4 regions of the Lysinibacillus capsici genome follow, and region 4 is predicted to be linked to each of the others. Evidence: riboswitches for the same ligand, from Rfam matches in the RefSeq annotation. Region 4 holds a riboswitch; each other region holds the start of a gene.

Region 1 (4,101 bases), 170 kb from region 4:
GTCGCTAGCTACCAGTAGAAATAGAAAACACATACATAGAGTAAAGTTGACTGTGCTATGATTGCTTACGACAAGCAATACAGCAATGATTAATTAATATTTTTAATTCAATAATTAATTTTATTTATTTTATAATTAAAAAAATCAATTTTTATTATTTACATATTTAATTTCTTTGTTATATAATCAACTTAACTTAAAGGAAGGAGTTCACTATGGCTTATCAAGTAATCACAAATTGCCCTGTCTGCAGTAAAACATTAAAAATTACGAAGTTACAGTGTTCTCATTGTCACACGACCATTGAAAATGAATTTGAATTGTCGAAGCTAGCATCCTTATCACAGGATCAGCTTCATTTTGTGGAAGTGTTTTTAACCTGCAGAGGAAACATTAAAGAGGTTGAAAAGGAACTGGGTGTTTCGTATCCAACAGTTCGAGGCAAGCTAAACGACATTATTTCATCCCTTGGCTATGCTCAAAAGAAGAAAAATGAAGTAGACGAGAAAAAAATTGTAAGCATGCTGGAAAATGGCGAAATCACAACGGATGAAGCCATAAAGCTCTTAAAAGACGAATAGGGAGGAACGGACCATGAAAGAGGAAATCACAAAAGTGTTAACCATGATTCAAGAGGGAAAAATTGATGCGGATAAAGGATCAGAGCTGATTCAAGTGCTACAACAGAAAGAAGACTCTGAGAACAAATTTGTGGAAAAAACAAAGTATTTAGAAAAAACATTAAAGGTTCGTGTTGTATCCACCGAAAATGATAATGTTACGGTAAACTTGCCGATTAAACTTGTCAAAGCCGTATTGATGGCAGGACACAGCATCGCTGCGAGTATTCCACAATCAGAAAAATACGTAAAAGATATCGACATCAATCTTCTACTTGAAGCAATCGAAAATGAATTAGACGGACAAATTGTAGATATAAAATCAGCAAACGGGGATTCCGTTGCAGTCTTCATTGAGTAGAGGCAACGAATGATGCATGTAAAAGTGAAAGCAAAAGATGTTCGCTTTACAGTCCCAGTTCCCTATATTGTGCTAACCATTGTCCTCTCCATATTAACTTCCAAATGGATTCAGCTACAAGCCAATAAGTGGACAAAGGCATACTTCGATCGAAAGAACATAGACTTTACCTTTCCGATCATCGATAAAGAAATGCTAAAGCCGATTATCAAGGAACTACAAAATTATAAGGGAGTCGTGCTAGTCGATGTCAAAGCTCAGGACGGGACTGAGGTTAAGATTAGACTATAATCTCAATGATAGAATGGTAAGAGCATGTTATGATAAAAGCATGCTCTTTATTAATTTAATGAGCATCATTTGAAATGGGTAAGAGATGATCATTATTTCAGGATTTATGATAGAAGCTACTATTTTTCAATGGTACATAAAATAGAACATTTCTTTCAGAATTCTAGATACATTTTGATAGATAAACATGTACATCGTCTAAAATAGATTTTTGATTTGGGTATAAGCGATTAGTGGTAATCTATTTGGAACTACATAATTAAAAATACTGAATAATCCAAAAATAAAGAAGTTTAGAATCTTGATTTACTTTTCATTTGAAGGATGGTACACTTAAAACTATTGAACAACAACTATATATTGTGTTCGTTTTACAAAGGTACTACTACATGTAGTTTAAAAGGGAAGTTCGGTACAATTCCGACGCTGTCCCCGCAACTGTGTAGCTGACGATGATTGCAACCACTGTGCATTTGCATGGGAAGGGAATCAGAGAATGAAGCAAAGCCAGGAGACCTGCCTTTATAAAACAAATTTATCATTTCTTCGGGGATTAAGAGATGGGAACGTCAGTATTTTTGGTATGTTAACGTTTCCATTTAGCCTATCTCTCTAGAGGAGATAGGCTTTTTTATTTTATGAAAAGAGGGATTTCTATGAAACTTTATACGAAAACAATTTGTCCAAAATGCCTATGGGTAAAATCTGAGCTACAACGTGCAGGACTTGAAGCTGAAATTGTTAACATCGATCACGATGAACAAGCAAAGCAAACGATTATTGACGCAGGTTTTTTAAGTGTGCCTGTTTTAGAGATGAATGAAACTTTTATAGGAGATGTTCAGGAAATTGTTTCTCAAATTGAGTTGATTGCCCTATGATTGTTTACGCGAGTCGTACAGGTAATGTCCGAAATGTTGTATCCAAATTAAAGGCAGAATGTATCGAGCTCTCGGAGGAATTGCGATTGAACAAGCCCTATCTTTTAATTACCTACACAGATGGTTTAGGTGACATTCCAGCAAAGGTACAACGTTTCTTAGAAAAAAACAGGGATTTTTGTAAAGGAGTAGTTGCCAGTGGCAATAGTAATTTCGGCCATCATGTATTTGGCGCTGCTGGTGAGAAAATCGCCGCTACCTATCATGTACCCTTAGTAAGGAAATTAGATTTACGAGGTAATCAAACGGATTACGAAGCAATACAAACGTTTTATGAAACGAGGGTAATGAGATGAAAACCTATTTAAAGCTTAATAATGACGTACTGAATCGTTATAGTACAACTGGATTACTTGAGTTAGAAAAGGACCGCGAAGCTACGCGCCGCTACTTTTTAGAGTATGTTAACGTACGTTTGCGTTATTTTATAGATATTGAGGAAAAAATTCGCTATTTAGTTGATGAGGGCTACTATGAGAAAGCATTTATCGATATGTACGAGATGGAATTTATTAAGAAGCTGTACAAGAAAGCCTATGATTATAATTTCCGCTTCCCATCCTTTATGAGCGCAAGCAAATTTTATGATAGCTATGCTATGAAAAGTCGTGACGGGGAAGAGATCTTAGAAAAGTATGAGGATCGTATTGTCATTATTGCTTTGTATTTGGCTCAAGGAAACACGGCTCTAGCAGAACGCTCTGTCGAAGCAATGATGGAAGCCTACCAGCCAGCAACACCAACTGCTTTAAATAGTGGTAAGAAAGCACGTGGTGAATTAGTTAGCTGCTTTAAATTATCAATGGATGACTCCATGAACAGTATTGCTGAAAATATTGGCTATTGTTTAGAGCTATCACGCCTTGGTGGTGGAGTAGGGGTCAACTTAACAGATTTACGCCCTTTAGGTGATCCAATTAAAGAGATATTAAATCGTGCAAGTGGTGTCATCCCAGTAGCAAAACTGTTAGAAAATTCTTTCAGTTATTCGAATCAGCTAGGGCAACGAAATGGCTCAGGCGTTGTTTATCTAAATATTTTCCATGCAGACATAGAAAATTTCATATCATCAAAAAAACCAAATGCTGACGATAAAATTCGCCTCGCAACTCTTTCAACAGGGATTATTATACCTAGTATTTTCTTCGAACTGATGAAACGTGATAAGGATATCGTCTTGTTTAGCCCATACGATATTTTTAAAGAATACGGTAAACGTATGTCTGAGATTTCCATTTCAGACATGTACTACGAGCTACTTGATAACCCAAAAATTCGTAAAATTAAACGTTTAAATGCACGGAAGCTTTACACAGAGGTGAAAAAAGCACAATTTGAATCAGGCTATCCGTTTGAAATCTTTGATGATAATGTCAATAAGGTACATCCTTTAAAAAATATTGGACGTGTCAAAATGTCCAATCTATGTACAGAAATTCTGCAAGTGCAAGAGACAAGTATCATTACGGATCAGGATCAACCAAATGACTATGGATTAGATGTATCGTGTAACTTAGGTTCCATCGATATCCATGCAGCAAGTAAAGTGAAGGATTTCGGCGCATTAGTCGATACAGCGATGCACCTACTAACAAATGTATCGCAAATGACGCATATTAAAAATGTACCGTCTGTTGCAAAAGCCAATCAATTAATGCATTCTGTAGGGCTTGGCTGTATGAACCTCCATGGGCATCTGGTGACGGAGGGCATCCTGTACGGCTCAAGAGAGTCGATTGATTTCATGGATCACTTTATGGAAGCGATGAACTATTATTCACTGAAATCTTCGATGGAAATGGCAAAAGAAAAAGCTGCAACCTTCTATCGATTCGAGGACAGTGATTATGCATCTGGTAGCTATTTTGACCAATATATCAATAAAGCT
Region 2 (4,101 bases), 630 kb from region 4:
TCTACTTCAATTCCTGTTGCTTCTGTCCAGCCTAGCTCAATTAACACCTCATAGACTAAACCCGCCATGCCATAGACGCCTGCATCACCACTCGAAATCACCGAGACGATGCTCCCTGCTTCGGCTTGACGAACGGCTTCCTGTGCACGCGACACTTCTTCTGTCATGCCTGTACTAACAATCGATTTTGCACTTACTAAATCTTGAATCAGCTCTACATAGGTTTTGTAGCCTATAATCATATCACTTTGTTGTAAAGCCTCTACTGCACGTGTCGTAATATGCTTAAAATCTCCAGGTCCAAAGCCTACTACGAAAATTTTTCCTTTTTGCGCCATGTTGTTACCCCTCTTTCACCTTTTCGATCCCTTTAATGGCAGTTGTTTGAGCAGTACGCTGTAATGTACCTTCACGAAGTGTAAAGACATGTTCGTTGTATAAGGATTCATGATGTAAATCTTGTACTAGTGTTCTAGCATGCTCTGTTGATGGCACACGATACCAGTTCCCTTGGGGGTAAGCGATTACCACACAAGCATCCTTGCATCGTCCATTACAGCGCGTTCTTGTCGTATGTATTTCTTGATCGAGTGCTTGCCGCTGTATCTCATCTCGAATGGCTAAGGTAATTTCCTCCCCATCCTTTTTCATGCAGCTACTGCCATTGCAAATAAAGAGATGTGTTTTCATCCCCTCTAAATTCCAAGTTGTCATCTTCTGTCTCCCCTCATTTGCTTTTTGGAAAAAGAAAAACCTTTACTCTATAACGAAGAGTAAAGGTTTTGTAGAAGCCAAATAAAAACGAATAGAATGAAATACAGGTACTCGCTTTCGCTTCAACTTCTCCCTCCGAAAAGTTTGCATGCACAATCAAATAAGCAGGTTTCCTGACTTAAGCTTCATTTTACTGTCGCACCTTCCCAAGTTTGCACCAGTGGCTTTGCGATTTCATCAGCTATTACAGTAGCGGGGGCTGTATTGGATTTTCACCAATTTCCCTATTATCTCGAGCTATTCGAGCACTTATTGACATTTTATATGAAATTTTTATTAGAATTTTAAATAGAAAACTGTCTTTATCATATCTTATTTTTTTAAAATTTCAATATTTCTTTAAAAATTTATGACAAATTTATCAATTTTGAATGGAACTAGGTATGAAATTTATACAATCTATAAAATATTTGCGCACAACTCGTTATCAGAATATTCACTATTGACCTTTAATTAAAAAAATTTATAAAAGGTATAGCATATTTATGGAAATTCATGTTACACTTTGTCGTGAAATCTCACAATTTGAATGTTTTTCGGTGCAAAGTGCTTGTCATTTTGCTTAAAAGGGAAGCCGGTTTAAGTCCGGCGCGGTCCCGCCACTGTAATAGGGAGCTTTATAGAATATGTCACTGTCCAACGGATGGGAAGACCTATAAAGCATTGAACTAGAGCCAGGAGACCTGCCGAAAAATAAGTGATCGTTTCAGCCTACGAGGATAGGTGTGCGGCTTAGCAGATGAGAATGTTATTTGCTTTTTTAGCTATGCACTTTTCCACCAGTGGAGAAGTGCTTTTTTTGATTACGCACGCAATCTTCTAAAAATCTACTAATTAGTTAGGAGGAAAACTTTTTGAAATTTTCATGGTGGAAACTTAGTTATTTTTTACTGGCCTTTTTAATCGTGCCAAAACGTGCCTTTGCCATGCATATCATGGAAGGTTTTTTACCAATCGAATGGGCTATTTTTTGGTGGGTCATCTCTATTCCATTTATCATTCTAGGATTGCGTTCTATTCGAAAAACCGTTGATGAAAATCCTGAAACAAAAATGCTTTTGGGGCTTTCAGGAGCCTTTGCCTTTGTGCTATCTGCCTTAAAAATCCCTTCTGTTACAGGTAGCTGCTCTCACCCAACTGGTGTAGGACTTGGGACAGTACTCTTTGGCCCTCTAGCAATGAGTGTAATTGGAACAATCGTTTTATTATTTCAATCTTTATTATTAGCTCATGGAGGAATTACAACTTTAGGGGCTAATGCCTTTTCTATGGCTATTGTTGGTCCTTTTATTGCTTACTTTGTCTTTAAAGGTGCTCAAAAAGTAGGCGTGTCATTTTCACTAGCCGTATTCTTTGCAGCTATGCTTGGTGATTTAGGTACATATATTGTGACTTCTGTACAACTAGCACTAGCCTTTCCTTCAGAGGTTGGAGGCTTTATGGCATCCTTTACAAAGTTTGCAGGAATTTTTGCCTTAACTCAAATTCCTTTAGCCGTGAGTGAAGGAATTTTAACGGTCATAGTGATGAATTTCTTGAAAAAATACAATATTAGCGAACTAAAAACTTTACGTGTTTTCTCAACAAAGGAGGCACATTAACAGATGAAAAAAAATTTATTGTTATTAGCAATTGTTGTGTTATTAGCCATCATACCCTTGTTCATACAAAAAGGTGCTGAATTTGGTGGTGCTGATGGAGAAGCAGAAGCAGCTATTGGTGAAATCAATGCGGAATATGAGCCATGGTTTGAAAGTCTATGGGAGCCACCAAGTGGTGAAATCGAAAGCTTATTATTCGTGCTACAGGCAGCTATAGGAGCTGGCTTTATTGGCTACTTCATCGGCTATATGCGTGGCAAACATAAAGAAGGTTAACCATTATGTTACTCATTGATAAGTATGCCTATCTGAATAAGCTAGCGTCCGTTCATCCGCTAGAAAAAATGATATTTTCACTTGGATTACTTCTCATAACGCTCATCATGAGAGATGAACGACTTTCACTCATTACATTTTTTGTAATGAGTGCTTTTATCATTTTAGGTGCCAAAATTCCGCTTACATACTATGGCAAATTATTATTGCTACCTGGCTTTTTCTTATTAACAAGTCTTGTATCTATTTTACTTTCTTTTACATCATCAACGAATACACTCCCTGCCCATATTTGGTCGTTTACATGGAGGAATTGGACTGTCTTTATTGGGAACGCAAGTGTGTTAGCAGCGCAACAGCTGTTCTTTATTGTCCTTGGCAGCATTAGTTGTTTATACTTTTTAATTCTAACCACTTCCGTACAAGGAATATGTTATGTGCTACGACAATGGCGACTCCCCTCTTTATTAGTGGAGCTCGTCGAACTAACCTATCGTTTTATTTTTATGTTTTTAGAAAGTATGCAAAATATACATCTCGCCCAGCAAGCACGTCTCGGCTACCATTCACCGATGCAATGGCTACGCTCTGTCTCCATGCTTATTGTGGCATTATTTGTGGAAATGTTTCAACGTAGCCGAGAGCTCAACAACGCCATGCTATCACGTGGAGGCGAGGCCGTCTACTGGCAAGAGATGGGCTCTTATAGCAAGAAAAATTGGCTAGGCATGGCAGCTATTTTACTAGTCCTCATCGTATACGGAGGGTATTTCACATGACAACATTTTATTTTAAACTCAACCAATTATCTTATGCCTATGCGGATGGTACGAAGGCGTTATCAGATATTACATTAGACATTCCAAAAGGTAAAAAAATCGCCATACTCGGGCATAATGGCGCGGGAAAATCAACTTTATTTCAGCATCTTAATGGTATTTTAAAACCTACAGCTGGGTCGATTTTATTCGAAGGCAACGGTCTGGAATATAGTCGAAAAGCTTTAAAGACCCTACGCCAAAAAGTCGGCATTGTTTTTCAGAATGCAGAACATCAGCTTTTTTCAGGGACCGTCAAGCAAGATATAGCATTTGGCCCATTGAATCTCGGCTGGTCTACTGAACAAACGGAAGAAAAAATAGCATGGGCCGTTGCGCAAACCGAAGTGGAAGATTTGCTTGATAAACCCATTCATTTTTTAAGCGTAGGTCAGAAAAAACGTGTAGCCATGGCAGGTGTTTTAGCGATGGAGCCCTCTGTCCTTTTGTTAGACGAACCAACAGCAGGTCTTGATAATTATTATGCTGCACAAGTATTACAATACTTAGCCAAATTAGAGAATGGTGAGAGAACCATTTTACTAGCAACACATGATATACCTCTCGCTTATGAATGGGCCGATCTAATCATTGTTATGGAGGCTGGAAAAATTATTTACAACGGTGATCCA
Region 3 (4,101 bases), 1.9 Mb from region 4:
AGACCGTTACCGCAATTTGTCCCCTCAGAGCCATCTTTATTAAATACACGCATACCACAGTCAGCAATTTTAGATGGTTGGATAATAATCAATCCATCCGAGCCAATACCAGTATGGACATTGGCCATTTTTTGAGCCAATTCACAAAAGATATCTTCCTTGTAATTATGTTGGAAAAGATCAAGATAGATATAGCTGTTGCCAATACCATGCATTTTCGTAAAGGCTATTTGCATACAGTCACTCCTTAAAGGATGTTTTATGTATCTAATAGAAGATCTCACTTTCTATATTTGGCTAAACCTCTTCGTGAACTGTTCAGGAACATATGTAAGATACGGCTTCCCTGTCAGTGGATGTATTTGAATATCCGCAAAAACACCGAATACATCTTGTAGCACTGTTGGGGTAAGTACTTCCTCTGGTGTACCATGGCAAACTATTCGCCCTTGCTGTAAAACGTAAATTTGATCGCAATACATAGCAGCGATATTTAAATCATGTAAAGCTGCTACTACGGTTAAATGCAAGGTCTGAATTAAATCCATAAGTTGAAGTTGATGTTGAATATCTAAATGATTCGTCGGCTCATCCAATATTAATACCTGTGCTTGTTGAGCGAGTGCCCTTGCAACCATGACACGCTTTTTCTCGCCACCAGAAAGCGAACTAAAGCTTCGTTTCTCTAAATGCGATATGCCCGTTTGGCTAAGAGCCTCTTTAACAATTTGAAAATCTTTCTCTTGATCAAGCTCTAACAGCTTTTTATGTGGTGTTCTTCCCATACTGACTAAATCATGCACAGTGAAATCAAATAATACGGGTGTCTCTTGGCTTACAACAGCCAAATTTTTCGCAATTGATTTACTTGATTGCTTTAATATATCTTGCTCATTTAATACTACCGTTCCGCTTTCAGGTTTTAGGAGACGATACATATTTTTTAACAATGTTGATTTTCCGCTCCCATTAGGACCAATTAATCCAACAAATTGCTTTTCTTTTATTTGAATGCTTACATCATGTAGTATACGCTGATCGTAAATGGAGAATGATACTCGTTTCGCTTCTAATGTCATGGACGTTAATCTCCTTCACCGAAAGAATAGTTGTTACGACGGAGAAGCCAAATGAAAAATGGTCCCCCGCAAAAAGCTGTAATAATACCAATTGGCATTTCCTGAGGAGAAATAATGATTCGAGCAAAGGCATCTGCCCACACTAAGAATATTCCACCTATTAAAGCACTAATAGGTATGACGTATTTATAGTTTGAGCCCACAATTAAACGCACAATATGGGGAATAATCAATCCCACAAATCCTATAGAACCACTAACTGCGACAAGCACACCAGTTAATAGAGATACTAATAGTATTAACTGAATACGGAATTGCTGAAGATTAACGCCTAATGTCACTGCCGCCTCTTCTCCTAGTAATAATAAATTTAAATTGCGATAGTGTAGCCAGAGTAGCCCAAATACAACCAAGAATACGAAGCCTGGAATCACAATATTATTCCATTTGGCCCCAGCTAAACTACCTAGCATCCAAAACATAACAGCCTTTAAGGCCCCTTCTTGCTTTGACATCATTAAAATAAAATTAGAGATAGCCGTTAAGATAAAGGACACAGCCATGCCTGCCAATAGCAAGCGGAAAATAGAGACACGTCCCCCAACACGTGACAAGAAAAAAACAAGTGTAATCGCAAGTAATGAACCTAGGAATGCGGATACCGAAAGAGCGTAAATACCTAAAAATGAAAAGGCTCCTAAAATAATCACAGAAGTAGCTCCGACAGCTGCACCTGAAGAAATCCCTAGAATATACGGGTCTGCAATAGAATTACGTACAAGTGCCTGAATGGCTGCCCCTGCAATGGCTAACCCCGCTCCTACTATAGCAGCTAGCAAAACACGAGGTGCTCTTATTTGCCAGATGATGATTTCCTGAGAGCGACTCCAATCTTGCTCGATTGAATTTTGTATAAAAGGAATCTTAGAAAGAATAACTTTCCATACATATAACGGTGTAACTGAAACTGAGCCAACCATTACAGCAAAGGTCATTGAAACAATTAATACCATAAAAAGTACGAAGGAAAATAACATAAATTTTTTATTCATCTGTTTTAAACTCCTACTGAATATTGATGAATGAAGCAATAAAAAAAGGTATCTCATGCGAAAATGCGCATAGAAATACCCTAGATTAAACAAAGTCAGAAAAATATCCAGCTATTGTCCGTAATTGCTTGCATCCTCGTGGGCATTACAGGTATTACTAAATGGCAGGTCTCCTGGCTTCGATTCACTATCCTATAATTACCTTCCCATTCTTAAACAGTGGCAAATCATATTATAGGATTCCTCGTTACAGTTGCGGGACAGCGTCGGACTTCCACCGACTTCCCTTTTAAGTGACATTCAAAAATGTCACACCAATAGTATTTGAAGTTATAAAATTGTGACGATTCTATCATACATTTTTATAGATAGATAGTCTACTTCTATTTAACTCAACATTTGAGTTAACCGAAAACAATAATAAGGTTGACACAACGGCATTCGTTTTTTACACTAGCAGTAATAACTTATAAAACGAGGTGAAATTCATGGCAACTGTTACTCAACATAGTCACCATAAATTAAGAACTATTGACATTACCTACATTGGGTTGTTTTCAACGCTAATGATGGTGGGTGCTAATATCACTTCCTTTGCACCCTTTATGGTAGTTGGTGGTGTACCCATTACGCTTCAAACCTTCTTTGCAATTTTAGCAGGGCTTATTCTTGGTAGTAGAAAAGGTGCGCTCGCCTGTACAATTTATATGTGCGTAGGATTGGCAGGAGCTCCTGTCTTTGCTCGTTTCGGTGGTGGAATTGGCCAAATTTTAAGCCCTACCTTTGGGTTTATTATTACATTTATATTAGCAGCATTTGTTGCAGGGCTAATCGTGGAACGAAGCGGGACAAAGAAAAGTTTTATCGTAGCTGCTTTGGTAGCAACGGCTATAAATTATTTGATAGGAACAAATTGGATGTTTTTTGCATATAAGCTTTGGGCAAGTGCGCCAGAGAATTTTTCATATAAGCTCGCTTGGCTTTGGATGATTCCTCCACTACCAAAAGATATTATTTTAGCTATTTTTGCTGGTATCTTCGCCCATAGATTACAAAAAACATTGAAGATCCTGCCCATTCAATAGCATATCTCCCCACCTAATTGTTCCAGACTAAAGAAATGTTTTTCATAGGGTCATATCCATCGTTTCTGCACATTTATTTGCTACATTAGGAGCACATAGTGAGGAGGATATCATATGAAATTCAATAAAAGATGGTCAGTCGGACTATTATCAGTAGTCGCTTTAATTAGTTTATCGGCTTGTACAGAGGATCAAACAGAACCAGCGTCCACTTCTAATGAAACTGCTGAAAAAATGGATCATTCTACAATGAACCATTCAAGTTCTGGCGATGTACCAGTAACGTTAAAAAAAGCTGAAAACCCGAAATTTCCTGTAGGGAGCACAGCCATTATTACAGATGGACATATGGAAGGTATGAAAGGGGCAGAAGCAACAATAGTAGGTGCCTATAATACAACTGCCTATGTTATTTCCTATGAGCCTACATCTGGTGGAAAGCGAATAGAAAAGCATAAGTGGGTGATTCATGAAGAATTAATTGACCCACAAGAAGCACCACTGGCTCCTGGAACAGAAGTAAAAACGGACGCAACACATATGGAAGGTATGGAAAATGCGACTGTCCTTATTGACGAGGCTGTGCAAACAACTGTATATATGGTTGATTATACTTCCACTACAAGTGGTGAAGCTGTAACAAATCATAAATGGGTAACAGAAGAAGAGCTTAGTCCAAAATAATAGAAATAACCTCTACCAGAATTGAAGGTAGAGGTTATTTCTAGCTTTTATGTTCCATTCGCTTTCTATTCGCAGACTTATGCCATTTATAGCCGATGCCCCAAACGGTTTGCAAGTAATCATCCGCCGGAAAACCACTTTTTCTTAATTTTTCTCGTAAATTACGTACATGTGAATCAATGGTACGATCTTCAATCGTTA
Region 4 (4,101 bases):
GTGCTAATAGTCCATGTGCACAACCAAAAGCCCGCAATAATGCGAGGCTTTTTTGTCGTGCCAGAAGCGGACGGTGTAAAGGATTTTAAGTCGGCTTCATGATTACGGTAGGCTCGAAAATACTGATAAGCGTAAATAAGAGCGCCTTGCCGAATTCTTATTCAAAGACAATCATTTCTCCGACTTCTTTAAACCCGAAGCGTTTATATATATTCTTTCCATCCTCTGATGCCTGTAAGACTACGGGCTTTTGCTTATCAATTGTTTGACTGAGTAGGAATTGAAACATCTCACACTCAGGTGGAGAAAAGTATATATACAATGTATAGACTCTTTCTCAATTGCGAAATGCAATCTCGTGAAAAATAGTAGAATGTGTACTCTACTTATCAGGTGATTAAATATGGTTATTTTCTTCTATTATAGGATTATGTTTCCATATATAATATATTATAGAGAAAGGTGTGGAGAAACTGAAAGTATCTAATCAAATGAAAGTAACTATTATTGTTTGTCTAATCGGTTTTATCTTTGTAGGTTACTTTACAGCAAAACAGTATATCCAAGTGACTAATTGTAAGGAATTATCCCGAGATGGGCTGCTGTATGACGAGGAAATGTGTTACCGCAATCATGGTAATAAACAAGAGGTAGATGATTGGGAGCAATATAAGCGAGATATGAAAGATGCTAAGTTTAAACATGACCTATACGAAGAAGTTAAAAGAATAAATAAATAAGAATAAACTAGGACTGCTCTTAATTGAGTAGTCCATTTTATTTTGGTTGTTTTCGTAAAGGTTGTTGTTATTGAGCTAACGTCGCAGTTTAGTAGAACAAGCAAAATGGATTTTTGTTCGTTTTAAATGTAAAATTTATTTAAAATTGGTATATCTTATTTTTAAGTATTAAAGTAAAGAAACAAGTTAACAAAAACATTAAAAATCAACTAAGTCTAGGGGGAACTTATGTTAATTTCTACAATAATTTTGGGTTGGATAGGAATAGTGATTTTTTTAATTATTGTTTTTACATTTCAAAAGTTGGTTAAAAATAACGAGTTTGCTTTGATACATAACTTAATGGCTTTGATGTATGCAATGTGGTTTCCTTTACCATTGACTTTGTATCAATTATTAAATTCGGAACTTCTACAAGTGGGGACAATATTTGGCTTAGTTTATTTAATTTTGCTAGTGATTACTATGACACTTCAAACAGGTCATATTACATATATAGTAAAACATAATGGTAATAAATCAATTACAGATAAACAAGGAGAGTATATGATGGCAACATTATCTAATCCTTTCGAAGGATTGGCAAATGTTTTCAAAAGTATTTGGGCATTATTTTTAGGAATTACTTTCTGGAATGGTGGAGAAATATTAATGGCAAGTATTATGTTTTTATCCAGTTTACTAATTTTTTATTATTTATTTATAGTACTGGATACAAGTTTAGTAAAGCGAGTCAAGTTATTTTCAAAGGTAAAAGCCAATAATTTTCTAGTTAATCTTGAAACGTTACTTTTCTTCATAATTTTGATGAGTTATATTACCTTTAATTCTTGATGGATGGAAGGAACGAACTTTGTGAAGAATTATACTTAGACTAATTGAGTGCTTTAGTTAAATTTCGATATACTAAATAAAAAACAATCTTTGAGAATACAGCCTTTATTTTTCTCATCCAATCTATCCAGTGTATATATCCTTAAAATCTGATGGACACAATATTTCATTCAAACCTAAACAATCGCATAGATAAACTCCGTACTCAAATCGAGTACGCAGATTCCCACAAGGGTTAATTTTTGCCTTACAGTTTGTCCAAATGATAACCTTGCAAATTGACCTCACCGACCAATTATGGAGGTCAGGTTTGCGTAAATTAGTATAATTAATAGGGTTATCTCATTAATTTGGGATAGCCCTTTTTTTGTCTTTTGACAAATACTAGAATACATATTACAATTTAAACCAGAAATACAAAAAGAATATCTACTCTACATGTATTAGTGTGTTAAATTACAATTTAATATTAATAAATAATAGGTGCGTTTATCTCTTGATAACGCTTAAAAGGGAAGTCGGTGTGAATCCGACACTGTCCCGCAACTGTAAATGTGAGCGACTTTTCAGTATCCACTGTCTTTGGACGGGAAGGAGAAAAGAAGCGATGATCATGAGTCAGGATACCTGCCTGTTACGAGTACACACCATAAACCTACGAGGAATAGGAGGTGGCATATTGACAAAACAGAATGCTCTGTTCGTCACAGTACGTCAAACGCCCATAGTAAATGAAAGGGTTCACAATCGAACTCATTCACATATACTTAGGGTTTGTTTGGCATTGTGTGATGAAAGAAGATAAAATGAAGGATTTCCTCAAAAGTAGGGAGTCCTTTTTGTTTTGAAAATATGTACGCAAAGGGGAAGCACGTATGACAAATATTCATGTAACGACAATGTTGGAAACGCCTTTTGAAGATCTGAACATTTGTAAGCAACCACGCACAGAAGTTGCCAAGAAAGCGAAAACAAGAATGGTGGTCGAGTCTCTGATCGATCAATTATTAGCAACGAAGCTGATTCGCAATGATCGCTTCTTTGAGCAAATTTTATATAATAAAGAAATTATTTGGATACAATATGGGGATGTGGACGGTCATCTTTTAGCGAAAGCAGCCATAGCAGATGAACTGAAAACAAAGACGAATAGTTTTATGATGTACATGCCGACCAATCCGATTGTCTATGAGGTCAATGGAGAAGCGTATCACTTAATTACGCGCATTGATTCTACACGCGCAAAGCCCAACCTTGACCGTCTCTCATTGGAGCCAAAGCCTGTTTTAAGTGCCGCTCGTGTCAATGACTTATTATGCTCGATTGTTATGCGCTTTTACGAAACGTATTTACACGATTTAGCGCCTCACCATGACAAACTCATCGCATTTGTACAGCAGGAATATGCCCAGTTTATTGAAGCAGTGCAAGCGTTAAATGATTATCATTTCAACTGGCATCCACGTGGCAACGGTCACGAGCTTTTACTGCAATTAATTAATCATCTACAACTTTTAAAAAGTCAGCCAGGTAAGGTACTAATTGATTTTACAAACAAGCATGACTACGTGATAGTTGAACCCGCTTATTTGATGGACAAACCAACAAAGAAGGCTGTAGGTGCACTATAAAAACAAGCCCTCCATTATTCGGAGGGCTTGTTTTGATCTTGCGCTATGAATATCCGCGAAAGCAGGAAAAATACCCGCGGAAGCAAGTGAAATACCCGCGCTAGTGCGACGAATACCCGCGAAAGCAAGTAATGCCTTCACGCGAACAAAATCACCCCATCCTACAGGCAATGCATGGCTGCCTGTGCTTCTTGCCATGGAACCGTATACCCTTTGCCCTTTGCACAAAAGATACTAGAGGAGCTATACTCAGGGTCTGCATTTTTATCGTAGCCAATCTGTGCAATCACATCCTCTGTATTATGGCACACATCATAGCCATCAAATTGGAGTGTGAGTGCACCTTTCCCATTTGTATAGGCGGCAAAGGTTGTACTGTAGCTCATTAAAGTGGCAACAGGCGCACGACCTGTTAGGATAACATTCGTTTCGGATAAAATCGGGTCATCGAATATGCCTGCTGCTTGCTGAATATCAGTCATCATACGACCGATAAAGTCGTTTGAAGCCTTCATTTTAAAGCGATAATAGGGTTCAAGTAGAACATTTTGTGCCTGCTCCAGCCCCTGACGTAGGGCACGGAAACTGGCTTCACGGAAATCTCCCCCCGATGTATGCTCATTATGCCCGCGACCTGTTAGAAGTGTAAAATGAATATCTGTTACAGGGAAGCCTGTCAGTAGCCCATGATGATCACGCTCAAACAGGTGCTTTTCAACAAGGCGCTGATTGCCTACAGATAAATGATCGGCATGACAGGCATTGCTGAAGGTATTACCTGTTCCACGTGGATTTGGCTCCATTAATAAATGAACTTCGGCATAATGCTTGAGGGGCTCGAAATGACCATAGCCTGTTACGGGGGTCGCAATGGTTTCCATATATAAAATTTGCGG

The links. A riboswitch is a leader RNA that binds a small molecule or an ion and turns the genes downstream of it on or off. The one in region 4 is predicted to bind cobalamin.
Region 1: linked by a shared signal. The riboswitch ahead of LCP48_RS12090 (glutaredoxin family protein) and the one ahead of LCP48_RS11255 (hypothetical protein) in region 4 are both predicted to bind cobalamin.
Region 2: linked by a shared signal. The riboswitch ahead of LCP48_RS14490 (energy-coupling factor ABC transporter permease) and the one ahead of LCP48_RS11255 (hypothetical protein) in region 4 are both predicted to bind cobalamin.
Region 3: linked by a shared signal. The riboswitch ahead of LCP48_RS20605 (FecCD family ABC transporter permease) and the one ahead of LCP48_RS11255 (hypothetical protein) in region 4 are both predicted to bind cobalamin.

The regions. Positions count from the first base shown of each region.
Region 1 covers NZ_CP084108.1:2,460,383-2,464,483, forward strand. The annotation lists gene LCP48_RS12075 (DUF2089 domain-containing protein) at 216-581, shown strand; gene LCP48_RS12080 (SHOCT-like domain-containing protein) at 595-981, shown strand; gene LCP48_RS12085 (hypothetical protein) at 991-1,272, shown strand; cobalamin riboswitch at 1,633-1,810, shown strand; gene LCP48_RS12090 (glutaredoxin family protein) at 1,929-2,153, shown strand; gene nrdI (class Ib ribonucleoside-diphosphate reductase assembly flavoprotein NrdI) at 2,150-2,509, shown strand; gene nrdE (class 1b ribonucleoside-diphosphate reductase subunit alpha) at 2,506-4,101, shown strand, end outside.
Region 2 covers NZ_CP084108.1:2,928,705-2,932,805, forward strand. The annotation lists gene cobJ (precorrin-3B C(17)-methyltransferase) at 1-338, opposite strand, end outside; gene LCP48_RS14485 ((2Fe-2S) ferredoxin domain-containing protein) at 343-714, opposite strand; cobalamin riboswitch at 861-1,042, opposite strand; cobalamin riboswitch at 1,295-1,479, shown strand; gene LCP48_RS14490 (energy-coupling factor ABC transporter permease) at 1,629-2,375, shown strand; gene LCP48_RS14495 (energy-coupling factor ABC transporter substrate-binding protein) at 2,379-2,651, shown strand; gene cbiQ (cobalt ECF transporter T component CbiQ) at 2,657-3,430, shown strand; gene LCP48_RS14505 (energy-coupling factor ABC transporter ATP-binding protein) at 3,427-4,101, shown strand, end outside.
Region 3 covers NZ_CP084108.1:4,159,660-4,163,760, forward strand. The annotation lists gene dapF (diaminopimelate epimerase) at 1-236, opposite strand, end outside; gene LCP48_RS20600 (heme ABC transporter ATP-binding protein) at 288-1,079, opposite strand; gene LCP48_RS20605 (FecCD family ABC transporter permease) at 1,085-2,131, opposite strand; cobalamin riboswitch at 2,278-2,465, opposite strand; gene LCP48_RS20610 (biotin transporter BioY) at 2,620-3,216, shown strand; gene LCP48_RS20615 (YdhK family protein) at 3,331-3,900, shown strand; gene LCP48_RS20620 (response regulator transcription factor) at 3,941-4,101, opposite strand, start outside.
Region 4 covers NZ_CP084108.1:2,294,936-2,299,036, forward strand. The annotation lists partial or broken gene LCP48_RS11240 (acetyltransferase) at 158-292, opposite strand; gene LCP48_RS11245 (hypothetical protein) at 465-740, shown strand; gene LCP48_RS11250 (hypothetical protein) at 969-1,574, shown strand; cobalamin riboswitch at 2,039-2,223, shown strand; gene LCP48_RS11255 (hypothetical protein) at 2,450-3,205, shown strand; gene LCP48_RS11260 (elongation factor G) at 3,367-4,101, opposite strand, start outside.